3 regions of the Dyella thiooxydans genome follow, and region 2 is predicted to be linked to each of the others. Evidence: predicted binding sites of a transcription regulator. Region 2 holds the regulator's gene; each other region holds the start of a gene.
What was found. Region 2 encodes sigma-54, which starts transcription at its own class of promoters, with help from an activator protein. Its sites were predicted from a motif close to TGGCACGNGCNTTGC; they were not measured.

Region 1 (5,554 bases), 620 kb from region 2:
CCACCGGTGCCGCGCTGGTCGAGCAGCAGCAGGTTGCGATGGCCAAGCAGGGGACCGAGTGCGGCAATCGCAGCACCGGCATTTTCCGTCGCCGCCTGGCCCGGGCCGCCGGCGAGGAACACCAGCATGTCCTTCGCCGGCACCTCGGCCTCCGCGCGCACCACGGCCAGCTTGAGCGTAATGTGGCGGCCTTGCGGATCGGCGCGGTTTTCCGGCACATCGAACGGCGCGCACCATGCCGCGCTGGTGCGGCCACTGTCGGGCTGGCCCAGCTCGCACGCGTGCAGCGTGAGCGAGCCAAGCTTCCAGGTGGCCGGTGGAGCCGGTTTCACCGGCGTGTCCAGTGCCGCGGTGCTGGCCGATGCCGGTGTCGACACGGCCGGTGGCGCCTGGCGATGGCGGACGTGGTTGGCCGCGAGGATCGCGACCGCCACGGCGACGGCCACGCCCATGCGGGCTTTTCGATTCATGCTCACGTGCTGCTCCCCGGGTCGAAGATGGATTCGATCGGCTGTCCGAACAGCCGGGCGATCTTGAAGGCCAGCGGCAGGCTGGGGTCGTACTTGCCCGTCTCGATGGCATTGACGGTCTGGCGCGAGACGTCCAGTCGCTCGGCCAGATCCGCCTGCGACCAGCCCTGCGCTCCGCGCAGGTCGCGGACGCGGTTGTTCATCGGGGCGTGCGCCCCGCTGGAGTGGAGGGCGGGAGGGTCATGGTCCGACCACGTCCCCGGCGACCCGACGGCGACGCCAACGGCGCCAGGCCGTCCATGCGGCGAACCCGACGAAGCTGGCCTGCGTCCCCAGCATCACGCCCAGGCTGAATCCGTCCATGTGCCCACGCCACCAGGCGAACAGGGTGGCAACCCCGAGCAAAGCGGCCACCAGCAGGAAGTAGAGCGGAAGTGACCAGGAGGATGTCTCGTCGCAATCCATGCTGCCACCGTAGCGGCGGGTGACCACCCACCAGTGCGTTGCCCCGTAGCTGAACATGATCAGCGGGAACACCCAGATCAGGACGGTGCCGTCGAGCCGGATCGCGCCGGAGGTGGCGAGCAGGCCGCCGACGAGACTCAACGATCCGGTCACGGCCGTGGCCACACCCAGCGCGACCAGGTGGGTGCGCTGCTCGAGTTCGTCGCTGGAGGCGATCTTGTAGGCCAGCAGACCGATCACGTAGAGCATCGGCAGTGCCGGCACCAGAGTGAGCGCCACCTTCTCCCACAGCCCCGGTGCCGCCTTCGCCAGCGGCCACACAGCAAGCATCGCGATGACGTACAGGGTCATGGTGACGCCGATCTGGCGCCGGTACTGGCGTTCGGAAAGTCGCTTCATGCCCCCGCCCCGCCGCGGCAATCCAGCCTGTCGTCCACTTGCTTCATGACCCCTCCTGTCAAGCATGCTTGACAGAAAGCCTAGGTCCGGCGACGCCGCATGTCAAGCGAGCTTTACATGAGCGGCGTATGTCGGCGATGTCTGACAAAACTTTAGGCCAAAAGTGTGATCTGGATTGCAATTTGTGACGTGGTATGTCGCAATCGGGCCTGCGAATTTCACAGCAAGATTCTGAGGAATCGTTCTCAACAAGCTGTTAAACATGGGATTTTTCTGGATAAATCCCAAATTTGGCAAAACATGGCATGCCGCTTGCTTTGATCCACTCGCGGTATCCAAGACCACCAACGATTGGCTGCTGTCCTGATTCACTTTCCTGATCATCAAAGGGGGAACCCCATGCTCCACAAGAAGACGCTGCTTTCGACCGCCCTTGTCGCCGGCCTGGGCTTCCTGGCCTTTGCCGCCTCGCCGGCCCACGCGGCCAGCACCGGCACCATCAACTTCACCGGCAAGGTCCTGGCCGACACCTGCACCATCTCGATCAATGGCGGTCCCGGCACCACCGTGGCGCTGCCGACCGTGATGACCGGCGCCTTCGGCTCCGTCGGCGCCGTCGCCGGCACCACGTCCTTCACCGTCGGCGTCAGCGGTTGCGATGCGAACACCACCAGCGCCGCCATGGCCTTCAACGGTGCCAACATCGACGGCACCACCGGCAACCTCAAGAACACCACGACCACCGGCGGTTCGAACGTGCAGGTCCAGCTGCTGAACTCGTCCAACGCGGTGATCAACGCTTCGACCCAGGCCAACGCGCCGACCATCGCCATCAGCGGCGGTTCGGGCACGACCGGCATGAAGGCGCAGTACATCGCGACGGCGGCATCGACCACCGCCGGTCTGGTGACCTCGTCCGTCGGCTTCACCCTGACCTACCAGTAAGTCGCTGTCTCGCGGCCACCCGTCATCGGGCGGGTGGCCGCCCTCCGCCTGCCGTACCCGGCCCTGTCTCCGGAACGCACCATGAAAAGCCTGCTCTGCACCGTCGGCGCAGCCTTGCTCGTGCTCGCGCTCGTGCTTGGCGCACCCTCCGCCCATGCCAGCGTCGTGATCGCCGGGACCCGCGTGGTGTTTCCCGCCGCCACCGGCGAGGTGACGATCCGCCTCACCAACAACGGCAGCCATCCCGCGCTGATCGAGGCGTGGATCGACGATGGTGACCCCAATTCCACGCCCGACACGGCCAAGGTGCCGTTCCTGGTGACCCCGCCGCTGGTGCGCATGAACGCCGGCAAGGGTCAGAGCCTGCGCATCGTCTACACCGGACAGCCGCTGCCGACCGACCGCGAGTCGCTGTTCTGGCTGAACGTGCTGGAGATTCCGCCCAAGCCCACGGCCAAGGCCGGTGAGGAACAGAACACCCTGCAGTTCGCGATCCGCTCGCGGCTCAAGCTGTTCTTCCGCCCCTCCGGGCTGGCCGGCGACTTCGCCACGGCATCCCGGCAGATCGCCTGGTCGGTGGTTTCCGACGCCAAGGGCTACGCCCTCGAGGCGCGCAACGCCTCGCCCTACTACATCACCTTCAACAAGGTCTCGCTGACCGCCGCCGGGCACACCTACGATGCCGGCACCGGCATGGTCGCTCCCGGCTCCTCGCTGCGGCTGCCGCTGGCCGGGCTCGACCGCGCCGTCACCGCTGCGCAGGTCGACTATACGGTCATCAACGACTTCGGCGCCGGCGCAACCTACAAGGGCAGCACCTCGCCGTGAACCGGGCAAGGGCGAGCGCCGTCACGGCAGCCTCGCGCGGACGGACGGTCCAGCGCCAGGCCCTGTCGTTGCTGATCGGGCTCGCGCTCGCCGGCGGCATGGCTCCGCACGCCCGCGCTGCCGCCGCAAGCGGAGCACCCGCCGGCTCCGGCGCCAATGCCGCCGCCACTGATGCCGATGCGGTCGACACCAACTTCGACCGCAGCATGCTCTCCGGCGCCGGGCAGAACACCACCGACCTGTCACGCTTCGAGCGCGGCGATTTCGTGCCGGCCGGCAACTACAGCGTCGACATCTACCTCAACGAGCGTCCGGTCGGCCGCAACGATGTGCGCTTCAGTGCACCGTCCCCCGACGCGAGCGCCTCGCCCTGCTTCACCCGCGCACTGCTCGACCAGCTCGGCCTGCATCCGGCCGGCCTGTCGAAATCGACCCAGGCCGCCCTCGCCGGCGGACAGGGCTGCGTCGACATCGCCGACATCATCCCCGGCGCCAGCGCGAACTTCGACATGGGCGACCTGCGGCTGGACATCAGCGTGCCCCAGGCCTTCCTCGGCCAGGCGGCGCGCGGCTACGTCGATCCGAAGTTCTGGGACACCGGCGTGACGGCTGGACTGCTCAACTACAACTTCAACGGCTACCGCACCAGCAGCCAGGGCGTGTCGCAGACCTCCGCCTTCCTCGGCCTGGACGCCGGCCTCAACCTCGGCCGCTGGCATTTCCGCCACCAGTCCTCGCTGAACTGGCAGTCCGCCATCGGCGTCACGCCCGCCCGCCGCCGCTGGCAGACGATCGCCAGCTACGCACAACGCGACGTGCCCGAACTGCACGCCCAGCTGACCATCGGCGACTCGTGGACCAGCGGCGAGATCTTCGACAGTGTGGGCATCCGCGGCGTCCAGCTCGCCACCGACGACCGCATGCTGCCGCAGTCCCTGCGCGGCTATGCGCCCACGGTGCGGGGCGTGGCGGACAGCAACGCCAAGGTGACCGTGCGCCAGAACGGCATGGTGATCTACCAGACCACCGTGGCTCCGGGCCCGTTCGCCATCAACGACCTCTACGCCACCGGCTACGGCGGCGACCTCGAGGTCAGCGTCACCGAGGCGAACGGCCGCGTCCACACCTTCTCGGTGCCGTATGCCTCGGTGCCGCAGTTGCTGCGCCCGGGCGTGAGCCGCTTCAGCGCGGTTGCCGGCCAGGTGCGCCAGCAAGGCATCCTCGACACGCCCACCCTGATCCAGGGAACGATCCAGCACGGGTTCAGCAATCTATTGACCGGCTATGCCGGCGTCATCGGCTCGAACGGCTACGCCTCGGCCCTGCTCGGTACGGCACTGAACACCCGCTATGGCGCCTTCGCCATGGATCTGGCCGCCGCACACACGCGCCTGCCCGGCATGGACTCGATGACCGGCCAGAGCCTGCGGCTGAGCTACAGCAAGACCCTGGCCGAGACCGGCACGACGCTCACTGTCGCCGCCTATCGCCGCTCCACCGGAGGCTACCTCTCGCTCCGCGACGCGGTGAGCGCCCGCGATTACGCCCGCCGCGGCCTGCCGGTGTTCGCCACCAGCGTCTCCGGCTACCCGCTGGCGATCAACGGCGTACCGGTGACGGGCCTGCTCACCCCCTCGCAGCAGGCGGCCCTGGCCGGTGTCGACTTCACGGCGCAGAACGGCGTCGACCGCCAGCGCGACAATTTCAGCCTCGCGCTGACCCAGTCGCTGGGCCAGCGCGGTGGCTCGCTCTACCTGAGCGGATCGGTCCGCAGCTACTGGAACCGCGGCGGCACCGACACCCAGTTCCAGCTCGGCTACAACAACGCCTGGGGCCGGGTCACCTACAACCTGTCGGCAAGCCGCGAGCGCGACCTGTTCGGCCGCAACGATAACCGCTTCATGGCCTCGTTCACCGTGCCGCTCGGCAACACGGAGCACGCGCCGGTACTCACCAGCAGCGCCGCCCGCGACACCGCCGGCGGCATGCAGGAACAGGCCACGCTCAGCGGCAACGCCGGCGACGACAACCGCTTCAACTACGGCGTCACCGCCACCCACGACGACACCGTCAGCGGCGGCAGCCCGGGCACCACGGCCAGCTTCAGCGGCGGTTACCGCGGCTCGCACGTGCTGCTCAATGCCGGCTACGGCAGGGGCAGCGGCTACTCGCAGGCCTCGTTCAGCGCAGCAGGCGGCATCGTCGCGCACCCGGGCGGCGTGACGTTCGGCCAGTCCATGGGCGACACCGTGGCCATCGTGCAGGCCACCGATGCCGCCGGGGCAAGCGTCGGCAATGCCACCGGGCTGAAGGTGGACCGGCATGGGTACGCCTTGGTGCCGTATCTCACCCCGTACCTGCTCAATACGATCACCATCGACCCGAACGGCCTGCCGCTGGACGTGCAGCTGGCCAGCACCAGCACCCAGGTCGCCCCGCGCGCCGGT
Region 2 (5,554 bases):
CCGAACATCTCGCGGATGTTCAGCACGCCCAGGCCGCGCACTTCCAGCAGGTCCTGCAGCAGCTCCGGGCAGGTGCCGTCGATCACGTCCGGCGCGATCAGGGTGAACTCGGTGGCGTCGTCGGCAACCAGCCGGTGGCCGCGGCTGATCAGCTCGAGTGCCAGCTCGCTCTTGCCGGAACCGGATTCACCCGTGATCAGCACGCCGATCGAGAACACCTCCAGGAACACCCCGTGCAGGGTGATCCGCGGCGCCAGCATGCGCGCCATGTGGTACTGCATCCAGGTCAGCAGCTCGTGGCCGCGCTTGGAGCTGATCCACAACGGTGTGTTGGTCTCCTCGGCGACCTCGCGCAGGTCGGAGGGGATCGTCTGGTCCTTGGTGACGATCAGCGCGACCGGCTGGTAGGCCGCGATCTTGTTGATCGCCTCCCAGCGCTGGCGGGAGTCCAGTTCGTCGAGGTACTTCAGCTCCTCGGTGCCGATGATCTGGATCTTGTTCGGGTAGATCACGTTGAGATAGCCGACCAGCGATGGGCGGCGCGTCTGCGTGACGCCCCGCTCGAGCACGCGGCCTTCGCCGCGCATGCCGGACACCCAGCGCAGTCCCATGCGCTCGTGCACGCCATCGTAGAGTTGTCGGGCGGTGAGCCGGTCCACGTCGTCGGATCCTCTGCCCCGGCAGGAAGGCCTCAGGTGGCCGGCCAGGTGCGCGGCCTATTGTGCCAGCTTGGCCGCCAGCGCAGGCGGACCGGATGCCACGCAGCAAAAAGGCCCGCCCTGGCAGGGCGGGCCTGGTCGGGACTGCGGTGCCGCGGGTCAGCCGACCATGCGGTCGTCGCGGCGGGCCTCGGCCTTGTGTTTGTCGCAGACCTTGTCGCGGTGCTTGCGCAGCTGGGTCACCAGCTTGTCGAACATCTTGTCGATGGAGACGTACATGTCCTGCTCAAAGGCCTCGGCGTGGAGCAGGGCGCCGGAAGAGGTGTGCAGCGTGCCTTCGGCCTTCTGCTGCAGCTTGTCCAGCGAGAGCACCACGGAAATGCTCGTCAATCGGTCGTCGAGGCGATTGAGGCGGTCCAGCTGGCCGGTGACATGCGCGCGCATGGCCTCGGTGATTTCGACGTGCTGACCGCTGAGTTGGAATTGCATGTTGCGCCTCCTTTGGTACGGCCGCTTGCGCGGCGTGGATCGATGCGGCGCCCGGTCATCCGGGGTGCATCCACAGTCATCTCGTTATCGTCCAGTGGTTCAGACGCCTTGAGGTCCTCGAGGTTCCGCGCAGCGCGCGGCGAGGATTCAGCCGGCGCGCTGACGTTCGCTGGAGCTGGGTATGCGCATGGCCTCCCGGTATTTGGCAACCGTGCGGCGCGCCACCTGGATGCCCTTGCGGTGCAGTTCCTCGGCGAGCGCCTGGTCGGAAAGGGGTTTGCGGGGATCCTCCGATTCGACCAGCTTGCGCAGCATCGCCTGGATGGCGGTGGACGATGCGCTGCCGCCGTCCTCGGTGGAGACTCCACTGGAGAAGAAGTGCTTGAGCTCGAAGGTACCGCGTGGCGTGTGGATGTACTTGCGCGTGGTCACGCGCGAGATGGTCGATTCGTGCATGCCCACCTCCTCGGCCACTTCGCGCAGCACCAGCGGGTGCATGGCCTCCGGGCCGTAGTCGAGGAAGGCGCTCTGCCTGCGCACGATCGCCTCGGTGACCTTGAGCAGCGTCTCGGCCCGCGACTCGAGGCTCTTGATCAGCCACCGCGCTTCCTGCAGCTGGCCGCGCATCCAGCTCGCATCCTCGCCGCGCGCCTTGGCGATCAGGCTGCAGTAATGCTGGTTCAGGCCCAGCCGCGGCTGGCATTCCGGATTGAGGCTCACCCTCCAGCGGGCGCCTTCCTTGAAGGTGTAGACGTCGGGAGCGACGTACTCGACCGGCGTGGTGTCCAGTGCCGCGCCCGGGCGAGGATCCAGGCTGCGGATCAGTGCGGCGGCGGCGGCGACTTCGTCCTCGCCGGCGCGCAGCTTGCGGGCGAGTCGACCGATGTCGTTGCGGGCAAGCAGCTCGAGCTCCGAGTCGACGATGCGCAGCGCGAGTTCGCGCTGCGCGGTGCCATCGTCGAACTGCTCCAGCTGCACCCTGAGACAGTCGCGCAGGTCGCGGCTGGCCACGCCGACCGGGTCGAAATCCTGCACCCGGCGCCGCACGGCCTCGACTTCCTCGGCGGTAGCCTGCAGATCGGCGGGAAGGGCGGCCAGAAGGGCTTCGGGTGTTTCCGCGACGTATCCGTCCGGATTCAGCGCGTCGATGATGACCGTGGCGATGGCGCGCTCGCGCGGGGTGAACCCGGACAGGTTGAGCTGCCAGAGCAGGTGTTCCTGCATCGTTTCGGCGGCGGCGTTCTGTGGTTCGAAATCCTCGTCCCGGTTGCCGCTGCCACTGGCCGAACCGACGGAGGAGAAGTCCATCGGCGACTCCCCGGCGCCATCGCCATCGGCCCAGTCGGGCGGTTCGCCGGAGTCGTGTTCCTCGCTGGAGGCGCTGCTTGCGCTGGTGGAGCCCAGCCCGGTGTCGGTGCGGAAAACGTCCTCGTCGGCCGACTCGATGGATTCCTCCGTCGACTCTTCCTCGAATTCCAGCAGCGGGTTGCCCTCGGCGATCTGACGCAGCTCGGCTTCCAGCTCCAGCTGCGAGAGCTGCAGCAACCGGATCGCCTGCTGCAGTTGCGGCGTCAGGGTCAGCTGCTGATGGAGTCGGAACTGGAGTCCGGGTTTCATACCGACCGGGGGCCTTGGAACTGGCTTTCATCCTAACCCCACCCCGGGGAGTCGAACAGCCTTGAGGTGCCGCCGGGGCGCCCCGATCTGTCCCAGGTCAATTCCCTGCGACCCGGCCGGCGGTCAAAGCCGGAATTCGCGACCCAGGTAGACGTCCCGCACCTTTTCGTCGGCGAGGATATGCGCCGGCGTGCCGCGAGACATGACCTCACCCTCGTTCAGGATGTAGGCCCGGTCGCAGATGCCGAGCGTCTCGCGCACGTTGTGGTCGGTGATCAGCACGCCGATACCGCGCTCCTTCAGGTGGCGCACGATGCGCTGGATCTCGCCCACCGAGATCGGATCGACGCCGGCGAAGGGTTCGTCCAGCAGCATGTAGCGGGGCTCCGCGGCCAATGCCCGGGCGATTTCCACCCGGCGCCGCTCGCCGCCGGACAGGCTGATGCCCTTCTGGTCGGCGATGTGGCTGATCTTGAGCTCTTCCAGCAGGCCTTCCTGTTGGGCAGCGCGTTCGCGCGCGGTCAGTCCCTCGCGCAGCTCCAGCACCGCCATGATGTTGTCGGCCACGCTCAGGCGCCGGAACACGGAGGGTTCCTGCGGCAGGTAGCCGATGCCCAGCCGGGCACGCGAGTGCATCGGCAGGCCGGTGATGTCCTTGCCGTCGAGCTTGATCGAGCCACCGTCGGCCTCGATCAGGCCGACCACCATGTAGAAGCAGGTGGTCTTGCCGGCACCGTTGGGGCCGAGCAGGCCCACCACCTCGCCCTGGCGGATGGAGAACCCGAAATCGCGCACCACCTGGCGCGCGCGGAATCGCTTCTGTAGGCCTTCTGCGGACAGCATCGGTCAGGGCTGCTTGCTGCTGGCGGCCGCCGCCGGCATGGGGGCGGAGGTGCCCGGAGCGGGCGCGGCGGGTGCCGTGGCAGCGGGCGCGGCAGCCGGTTTGGGCGGGTGCGGCTTCGGCAGGAAGGTGCCGTGCACCAGGCCCTGGCCGTTCGACTCGCCGGTGATCTGGCTGGTCTGCGTGTCGTAGGTCAGCTTGTCGCCGGAGAACTGCCCCCGCCCCTGCTGCTTGACCACCGCATCGGTGGTCAGCACGGCGATGCCGTGCACGTTGTCGTAGTCCAGTGTCGCCGCTTCGCCGGTCATCAGGTTGCCGCTGTCGTCCAGTTGCTGGATGTGTGCCGGATGGCCGGTCACCACGACCCGGGAGATCTGCGAGTCACCGTCGAGGTAGATCTTGGCTAGGTCGCCGCTCAGGTGCATGGTGCCCTGCGTGATCTGGACCTTCCCCTTGAGCGTGCTGACGGAGTTGGGCTTCTGGAAGGCCTCGGTGTAGACGGCCGTGTAGTTCATCGGCTGGTCGCGATCGCTCTGCTTGGCCAGGCCGATTCCCGGCAGCATGAGCGATACCGCTAGCACGACCGGCAGGCGCCACCGGCTAGCGGCGCTTGCGTGGCGGGAATGACCCTTGGCTGTCATTGAGCAACTCCAGATGCTTGTCGTTGAGGTCGGCGCGCATGCCTACCCCGCTCATTGTAAGGTCGCCCTGCGCCATGTGCGCCGGGGCGGCGGTTTCCATCCGGTTCTGCTTGGGCCAGATGGTGGCGTCCTCGGTGTCCAGCCGGGCGGCCGGGGTGTCGTCGAAGGCCTCGCGATGCATGTGCACCGGCCCCTGCAGCTTGAGCAGGTCGCCCCCCTTGTCCACCCATCCGTACAGCGATTCGCCGCGCCAGTCGGGTACCCCGGTCTCGTTGGAGGGCAGGTCGAATACCGGCGAATTGATATACAGCGACTCGTCACCCTCACGCCGTTCCAGTCGGGGCGCCTTCACGTTGAAGGCGGGGCGGCCGTCACGGGCATAGCTGGACAGCTGGAATTCGGTGAGCGTGTAGCCGGACCGCGGCGGTCCCACGAACTGGTCCGGGGCCGGCTCGGGTGCCATCCACCAGCGCAGCAGGCCGGTCGCGCCGGCGAACAGGCCGACGACGACGATGGCCGTCGCCAGGCGACGGTCGCGGAACCAGCGCCCCGGGCTCATCGCCAGCGTTCCCGCTCGGCATCCGCCTTGCCCTGGGCGAGCAGCAGCAGGTCGCTGACCTCGCGCGCGGCACCCTCGCCTCCGCGGCGGCTGGTCTGCCAGTGTGCGCGCTCGACGACCCACGGGTGCGCGTTGGCGGTTGCCACGGCAAGGCCCGCCAGGCCCATGGGCGGCAGGTCGGGCAGATCGTCGCCGACGAAGGCGGCCTGTTCCGGCTGCAGGTGCAGCGCGTCCAGCAGGTCGCCCAGGCAGGTCCGCTTGTCGCCCTGTCCCTGGTAGACATGGGCAATCCCCAGCTCCTCGGCACGAAGGGTGACTGCGTGGCTGATGCGGGCGGTCACGATCGCCACCTCGATGCCGTTGGCCTGCAGACGCTTCAGGCCGAGGCCGTCATGCACATGGAAGATCTTGGTTTCCCGGCCGTCCTCGCCGTAGTGCAGTCGGCCGTCGGTGAGTGTGCCGTCCACGTCGAAGGCGGCCAGGCGTATGCGGGCGGCCCGGGCAAGCAGGTCGGAGGACAGGTCGGCAAGGTATCCGGTCACGTGCGCGTCGCTTGTCTGGCAGGGATCAGACCACGCGGGCGCGCAGCAGGTCGTGGATGTTGAGGGCGCCGACCACGCGCTGCTGCTCGTCGACCACCAGCAGGGCGTGGATCTGGTGCTTCTCCATCAGCTGGGCCGCTTCCACCGCCAGCTTGTCCGCAGCGATGGTCTTCGGCGAGCGGCTCATCAGGCCGGCTACCGTAGCG
Region 3 (5,554 bases), 1.0 Mb from region 2:
GGCCTGGCCCTGTTCTACGGTGGCCTGGTGCGCTCGAAGAACGTACTGTCGATCCTGATGCAGGTGATGACGGTGTTCTCGATGATCGTGGTGCTGTGGGTGATCTACGGCTACACGCTGGCCTTCAACGGCGGCAACGCCTTCATCGGCAACCTGGACAAGCTGTTCCTCAAGGGCGTCACCAAGGACAGCCTGGCCGCCACCTTCACCACGGGCGTAGCCTTGCCCGAATACGTGTTCGTGGTGTTCCAGTCGACCTTCGCCGGCATCACCGGCGCGCTGATCGTCGGTGCGTTCGCCGAGCGCATGCGTTTCCGCGCGGTGCTGGTGTTCTGCGCGCTGTGGTTCACCTTCGCCTACCTGCCGATCGCGCACATGGTCTGGTACGGCCCGGACGGCTTCATGTTCGCCAAGGGCGCGCTGGACTTCGCCGGCGGCACGGTGGTGCACATCAATGCCGGTATCGCCGGCCTGGTCGGCGCCTACTTCGTCGGTCCGCGGCTGGGCCTGGGGCGTGAGTCGATGAAGCCGCACAACGTGACCTTCACCATGGTCGGCGCGGCGATCCTGTGGGTGGGCTGGTTCGGCTTCAACGCCGGTTCCAACCTGGAGTCGAACGCCGGCGCGGCGCTTGCCTTCATCAATACCCTGGTGGCGACGGCGGCGGCGGTGCTGGTGTGGCTGCTGATCGAGGCGGTACACAAGGGCAAGCCGTCGATGGTCGGCGGCGCGTCGGGCGCGGTGGCCGGTCTGGTGGCGATCACGCCGGCCTGCGGCACGGTCGGTCCGATGGGCTCGATCGCGATCGGCGCGGCGGCCAGCCTCGCCTGCGTCTGGGGCGTGACCGGTCTGAAGAAGCTGCTGCGTGCCGACGACGCGCTGGACGTGTTCGGCGTGCACGGCGTGGGCGGCATCGTCGGCGCCCTGCTCACCGGGGTGTTCAGCGCCCCGATGCTCGGCGGCACCGGTTACGGCAGCGGCAACAGCACCATGCTGCAGCAGGTCGGCGTGCAGGCGCTGGGCGTCGGCGTGACCCTGGTGTGGAGCGGCGTGGTCTCGGTCATCGCCTATCTGGTGGTGAAGCTGATCTTCGGGCTGCGGGTCTCCGCCGAGGCCGAGCGCGAGGGTCTGGACATCACCTCGCACGGCGAGAGCGCCTACGAAGGGTGAACCTTGGGCGCGCCCGCGTCGTGGAACGGGCGCGCCCCTTTTTAGTGCAAAATCCGGTTATCGTTGCCCACGTTTGATGCGTCAGCTCGCCCCGCCGTCCCCGCGAACCGCATGCCAGCGCGGCGCGCGACCGGTACCGGGGGTGGCATGGCGCTTGCTAAAACCCTGCTGCCAATCCACCACCGAGGTTCTTCCATGTCCGTTGCCAAAGTGCTTGACCTGATCCAGGAGCATGACGTCGAGTTCGTCGACTTCCGCTTCGTCGACATGCTGGGCAAGCAGCACCACGTCACCTTCCCGGCCCACGCCATCGACGAGAGCACCTTCGAGGACGGCAAGATGTTCGACGGCTCGTCGATCTCGGGCTGGAAGGGCATCAACGAGTCGGACATGATCCTGATGCCCGATGCCGACACCGCCTACATCGACCCGTTCAGCGGCCACCCGCAGCTGGTGCTCCACTGCGACGTGCTCGAGCCCTCGACCATGCAGGCCTACGGCCGCGACCCGCGCTCGATCGCCAAGCGCGCCGAGGCGTTCCTGAAGTCCACCGGCGTGGCCGACACGGCGTTCTTCGGTCCGGAGCCGGAATTCTTCATCTTCGACTCGGTGCGCTGGCAGAACGACATGGGCCGCGTGTTCTACGAGATCGAGTCCGAGGAAGCTTCCTGGAGCTCGCGCTTCAAGTACGACGAGGGCAACACCGGCCACCGTCCGGGCGTGAAGGGCGGCTACTTCCCGGTCAGCCCGGTCGACTCGCTGGGCGACCTGCGCGCCGACATGTGCAAGGTGCTCGAGGCGCTTGGCCAGACGGTCGAGGTGCACCACCACGAGGTGGCCAACGCCGGCCAGTGCGAGATCGGCGTGAAGTTCAACACGCTGGTGAAGAAGGCCGACGAGCTGATCACCCTGAAGTACGTGATCAAGAACGTCGCCCACCAGAACGGCAAGACCGTCACCTTCATGCCCAAGCCGATCGTCGGCGACAACGGCAGCGGCATGCACGTGCACCAGTCGCTGTCGAAGGACGGCAACAACCTGTTCGCCGGCGACCTGTACGGCGGCCTGAGCCAGACCGCGCTGTGGTACATCGGCGGCATCTTCAAGCACGCCAAGGCGATCAACGCGTTCTCCAACTCCGGCACCAACAGCTACAAGCGCCTGGTGCCGGGCTTCGAGGCGCCGGTGATGCTGGCCTACTCGGCCCGCAACCGTTCGGCCAGCTGCCGCATCCCGTACGTGTCCAGCCCGAAGGGCCGTCGCATCGAGGTGCGCTTCCCCGATCCGCTGCAGTCCGGCTACCTCACCTTCACCGCGCTGATGATGGCCGGCCTGGACGGCATCCTGAACAAGATCGACCCGGGTGCGCCGTCGGACAAGGACCTGTACGACCTGCCGCCGGAAGAGGAGAAGAACATCCCGCAGGTGTGCTCCAGCCTCGACGCCGCGCTGGAAGCGCTGGACAAGGATCGCGAGTTCCTCAAGGCTGGTGGCGTGTTCACCGACGACTTCATCGATGCCTATATCGAGCTGAAGATGAAGGAAGTCACCGCCTACCGCGCCAGCACCCACCCGCTGGAGTTCCAGATGTACTACGCGATCTGACCGCCGCGGTCGGATGCGACGAAGGAGGGGAGCCGCGAGGCTCCCCTTTTTCGTGGGCGGACGCCGGTCAGTGCGCCGGGCGCTTCACGCGCAGCGCCAGCAGCGCCGCGGCGAGCAGGCCGATGCCGGCCAGCCGGATCACGTTCTCCGGGTTGTCGCCCAGCACGCGGTGGTAGAGCAGCGGCACGGTGAGGATCTGGATCAGCATCGGCAGCACGATGAAGCCGTTGAAGATGCCCATGTACACGCCGGCGCGCTCCGGCGGGATGCAGCCGGCGAGCATCGCGTAGGGGTTGCCCATCAGGCTGGCCCAGGTCAGGCCCAGGCCGAGCATCGGCAGCAGCAGCCACCACGGATCGTGGATCAGCGGCAGCGCCAGCAGGCCGAGGCCGCCGAGGGTGAGGCAGATCGCGTGCAGCACCGGCGCGCCCATCCGTCGCGCCAGCGGCAGCATCGCCAGCGCCGCGACGAACGCCACCGCGTTGTAGAAGCCGCCGATGCGCCCGGTGACCAGCACCGCCTCGCCGAAGCCGGCCGAGCCGGCGTCGGTGCTGCCGTAGAGCGTGCGCGCCAGCGACAGCGTGATGTATTCCCAGTAGCAGAACATCGCGTACCACTGGCACAGCATCATCACCGCGAGCTGGCGCATGGTCGGCGGCATCTGCCGGACCGCGTCGACGATCTCCGCCAGCGTGGCGCGCAGCGAGCGCGGCCGTGCGCGCAGGGCGGCGCGCTCGGCCGCGTCCAGCGGCAGCTCCGGCGTGGTCCACGCCGACCAGCCGACCGAACCGATCGAGAACACCGCGCCGATCACGAACGCGGTCACCACCGCATACGGGATGCCGTGCGCGTTGGTGGCGGTCAGGTCGAGCCCGGCGAACACCAGCAGCGACGGGGTGAGGTAGGCCAGCGTCTGCGACAGCCCGGTGAACGCGCTCTGGGTGAGGAAGCCGGCGCTGTGCTGGGAGGCGTCGAGGCGGTCGCTGACGAAGGCGCGGTACGGCTCCATCGTCACGTTGTTGGCCGCGTCAAGGATCCACAGCAGGCTGGCCGCCACCCACAGCGCCGGACTGAACGGCATCGCCAGCAGGCACAGGCTGCAGATCAGCGCGCCGATCAGGAAGTACGGCGTGCGCCGGCCGAAGCGGCTGTCGGTGCGGTCGCTCATCGCGCCGATCAGCGGCTGCACCAGCAGGCCGGTGATCGGCCCGGCCAGCCACAGGTAGGGCAGGGTGGCGTCGTTCGCGCCCAGGTACTTGTAGATCGGGCTCATGTTGCTCTGCTGCAGCCCGAAGCTGAACTGGATGCCGAAGAACCCGACGTTCATGTTGACGATCTGCCAGAACGCGAGGCGTGGCTTGTGCATCGTCATGCGGTGGCTTCCCCGGAGTCGGCATGATGGGCCGGCCTGCGCCAGCGAGCGTACACGGCCGGATCGGCCGGCAGCGCGCCGCGCCAGCCGCAGCTGGCGCTGGCGAAGGCCACCGCCCGCTCCAGCACCGCCTCGGCGGCCTCGCCCTGCGCCAGCCCGGCCAGCATCATGCCGCTGAAAGCGTCGCCGGCGCCGACGGTGTCGACGATCCGCGCCAGCGGCGGTGCCGGCGCGCGGGCCGTGCAATGCCCTCCGGCGTCCCAGGCGACGGCACCCTCGCCACCGTGGGTCACCAGCAGCGTGCGCGCGCCGGTGCGCTCGCACAGCGCGGCGATACCGGCGTCGCGGTCGCCCGGCACGGGCACTTCGGCGGGGCCATCGAGATCGAGCCAGCCGAGCAGCCGCCCCAGTTCGTCGTCGCTGAGCTTGAGCACGCGGATGTCGCGCAGCAGATCGAGGATCACCGACGGCGCAGGCCCTGCCTCGCGCCAGTTGAGGTCGACGTAGGCGCGGTGCGACAGCGTCGTGCGGATCGCCGCCAGCGCCTGGCGCGACGGGCCGGCACGCAGCGCCAGCGTGCCGAAGTACAACCAGGCGCCGGGCCCTACGCGCTGCGCGACCGCCACCGCGTCGGCCGCGTCGATGCGGTCGAACGCCTGCGCGTCGGGAATCTCGAACGCGTGCCCTTGCGGCTGCTCGTGGACGAGCACGCGTGCGGTCTCCGCATCCGCCCGCGCATCGTCCAGCGACAGCCCGAAGCGCGCGGCGGCGGCGCGCAGCGCGTCGCCCGCCGGATCGCGGCCAAGCCGCGTCACCAGCCGTGGCAGACAACCCAGCGCCGCCAGGTGGCAGGCCACGTTGAACGGTGCGCCGCCGGGCACCACGCCGTCGGCGAAGGCGTCCACCAGCGCCTCGCCGAATACCAGCGGCCGCGAGGGTTCACGCATCGCCCGGCTCCCGTTCCGGAATGATCCACAGCGTGGCCCACGGCGCCAGCGTGCGCAGGCGGCCGGTGTCCTCCACGCCGCTGGAGATCGCGCCGCGCGCATCTGCCGGCAGGCCGAGCGCCGCCAGGTCCACCGCCACCGGCTCGCGGCCGAAGTGGAACAGCGCCAGCGCGCCCGGTCCGCGCCGCAGCGCGAGCAGGCCGGGGTGACCGGCATCGACCACCTGCACCGCTTCGCGCGCCGGGAAGCCGGGCCGTCGCCGCGCCGCGACCAGCGCCCGCAGCGCCGCGAAGGTGGTGGCGGGCACGCCGCGCTGCTGCTCCAGCGCCGCCATCGCCGCGGCCGACAGGTGCGGCCGCTGCAGCCAGCGACCGTCCGCGGCGATGCGCCCGCGGTCGGCCGGGTCGGCGTTGTTGCCCTGGCCCAGTTCGTCGCCCATGTACAGCAGCGGCACCGCGCC

Region 1: ATSB10_RS16120 (fimbrial protein) is a predicted target of sigma-54. The motif match lies at 1,636-1,650, and genes of this name have one in related genera.
Region 3: glnA (type I glutamate--ammonia ligase) is a predicted target of sigma-54. The motif match lies at 1,314-1,328, and genes of this name have one in related genera.

What each region holds. Positions count from the first base shown of each region.
Region 1 is NZ_CP014841.1:3,590,131-3,595,684, reverse strand. Features, by position in the region: gene ATSB10_RS16135 (alpha/beta hydrolase) at 1-470, opposite strand, end outside; gene ATSB10_RS16130 (helix-turn-helix transcriptional regulator) at 473-673, opposite strand; gene ATSB10_RS16125 (hypothetical protein) at 711-1,334, opposite strand; gene ATSB10_RS16120 (fimbrial protein) at 1,734-2,279, shown strand; gene ATSB10_RS16115 (fimbrial biogenesis chaperone) at 2,361-3,107, shown strand; gene ATSB10_RS16110 (fimbria/pilus outer membrane usher protein) at 3,104-5,554, shown strand, end outside.
Region 2 is NZ_CP014841.1:4,214,142-4,219,695, forward strand. Features, by position in the region: gene hprK (HPr(Ser) kinase/phosphatase) at 1-611, opposite strand, end outside; gene hpf (ribosome hibernation-promoting factor, HPF/YfiA family) at 819-1,148, opposite strand; gene ATSB10_RS18755 (RNA polymerase factor sigma-54) at 1,296-2,765, opposite strand; gene lptB (LPS export ABC transporter ATP-binding protein) at 2,889-3,608, opposite strand; gene lptA (lipopolysaccharide transport periplasmic protein LptA) at 3,612-4,169, opposite strand; gene lptC (LPS export ABC transporter periplasmic protein LptC) at 4,207-4,806, opposite strand; gene ATSB10_RS18775 (KdsC family phosphatase) at 4,803-5,348, opposite strand; gene ATSB10_RS18780 (KpsF/GutQ family sugar-phosphate isomerase) at 5,374-5,554, opposite strand, start outside.
Region 3 is NZ_CP014841.1:3,211,580-3,217,133, forward strand. Features, by position in the region: gene ATSB10_RS14585 (ammonium transporter) at 1-1,170, shown strand, start outside; gene glnA (type I glutamate--ammonia ligase) at 1,366-2,775, shown strand; gene ATSB10_RS14595 (MFS transporter) at 2,843-4,147, opposite strand; gene ATSB10_RS14600 (PfkB family carbohydrate kinase) at 4,144-5,094, opposite strand; gene ATSB10_RS14605 (alpha-amylase family glycosyl hydrolase) at 5,087-5,554, opposite strand, start outside.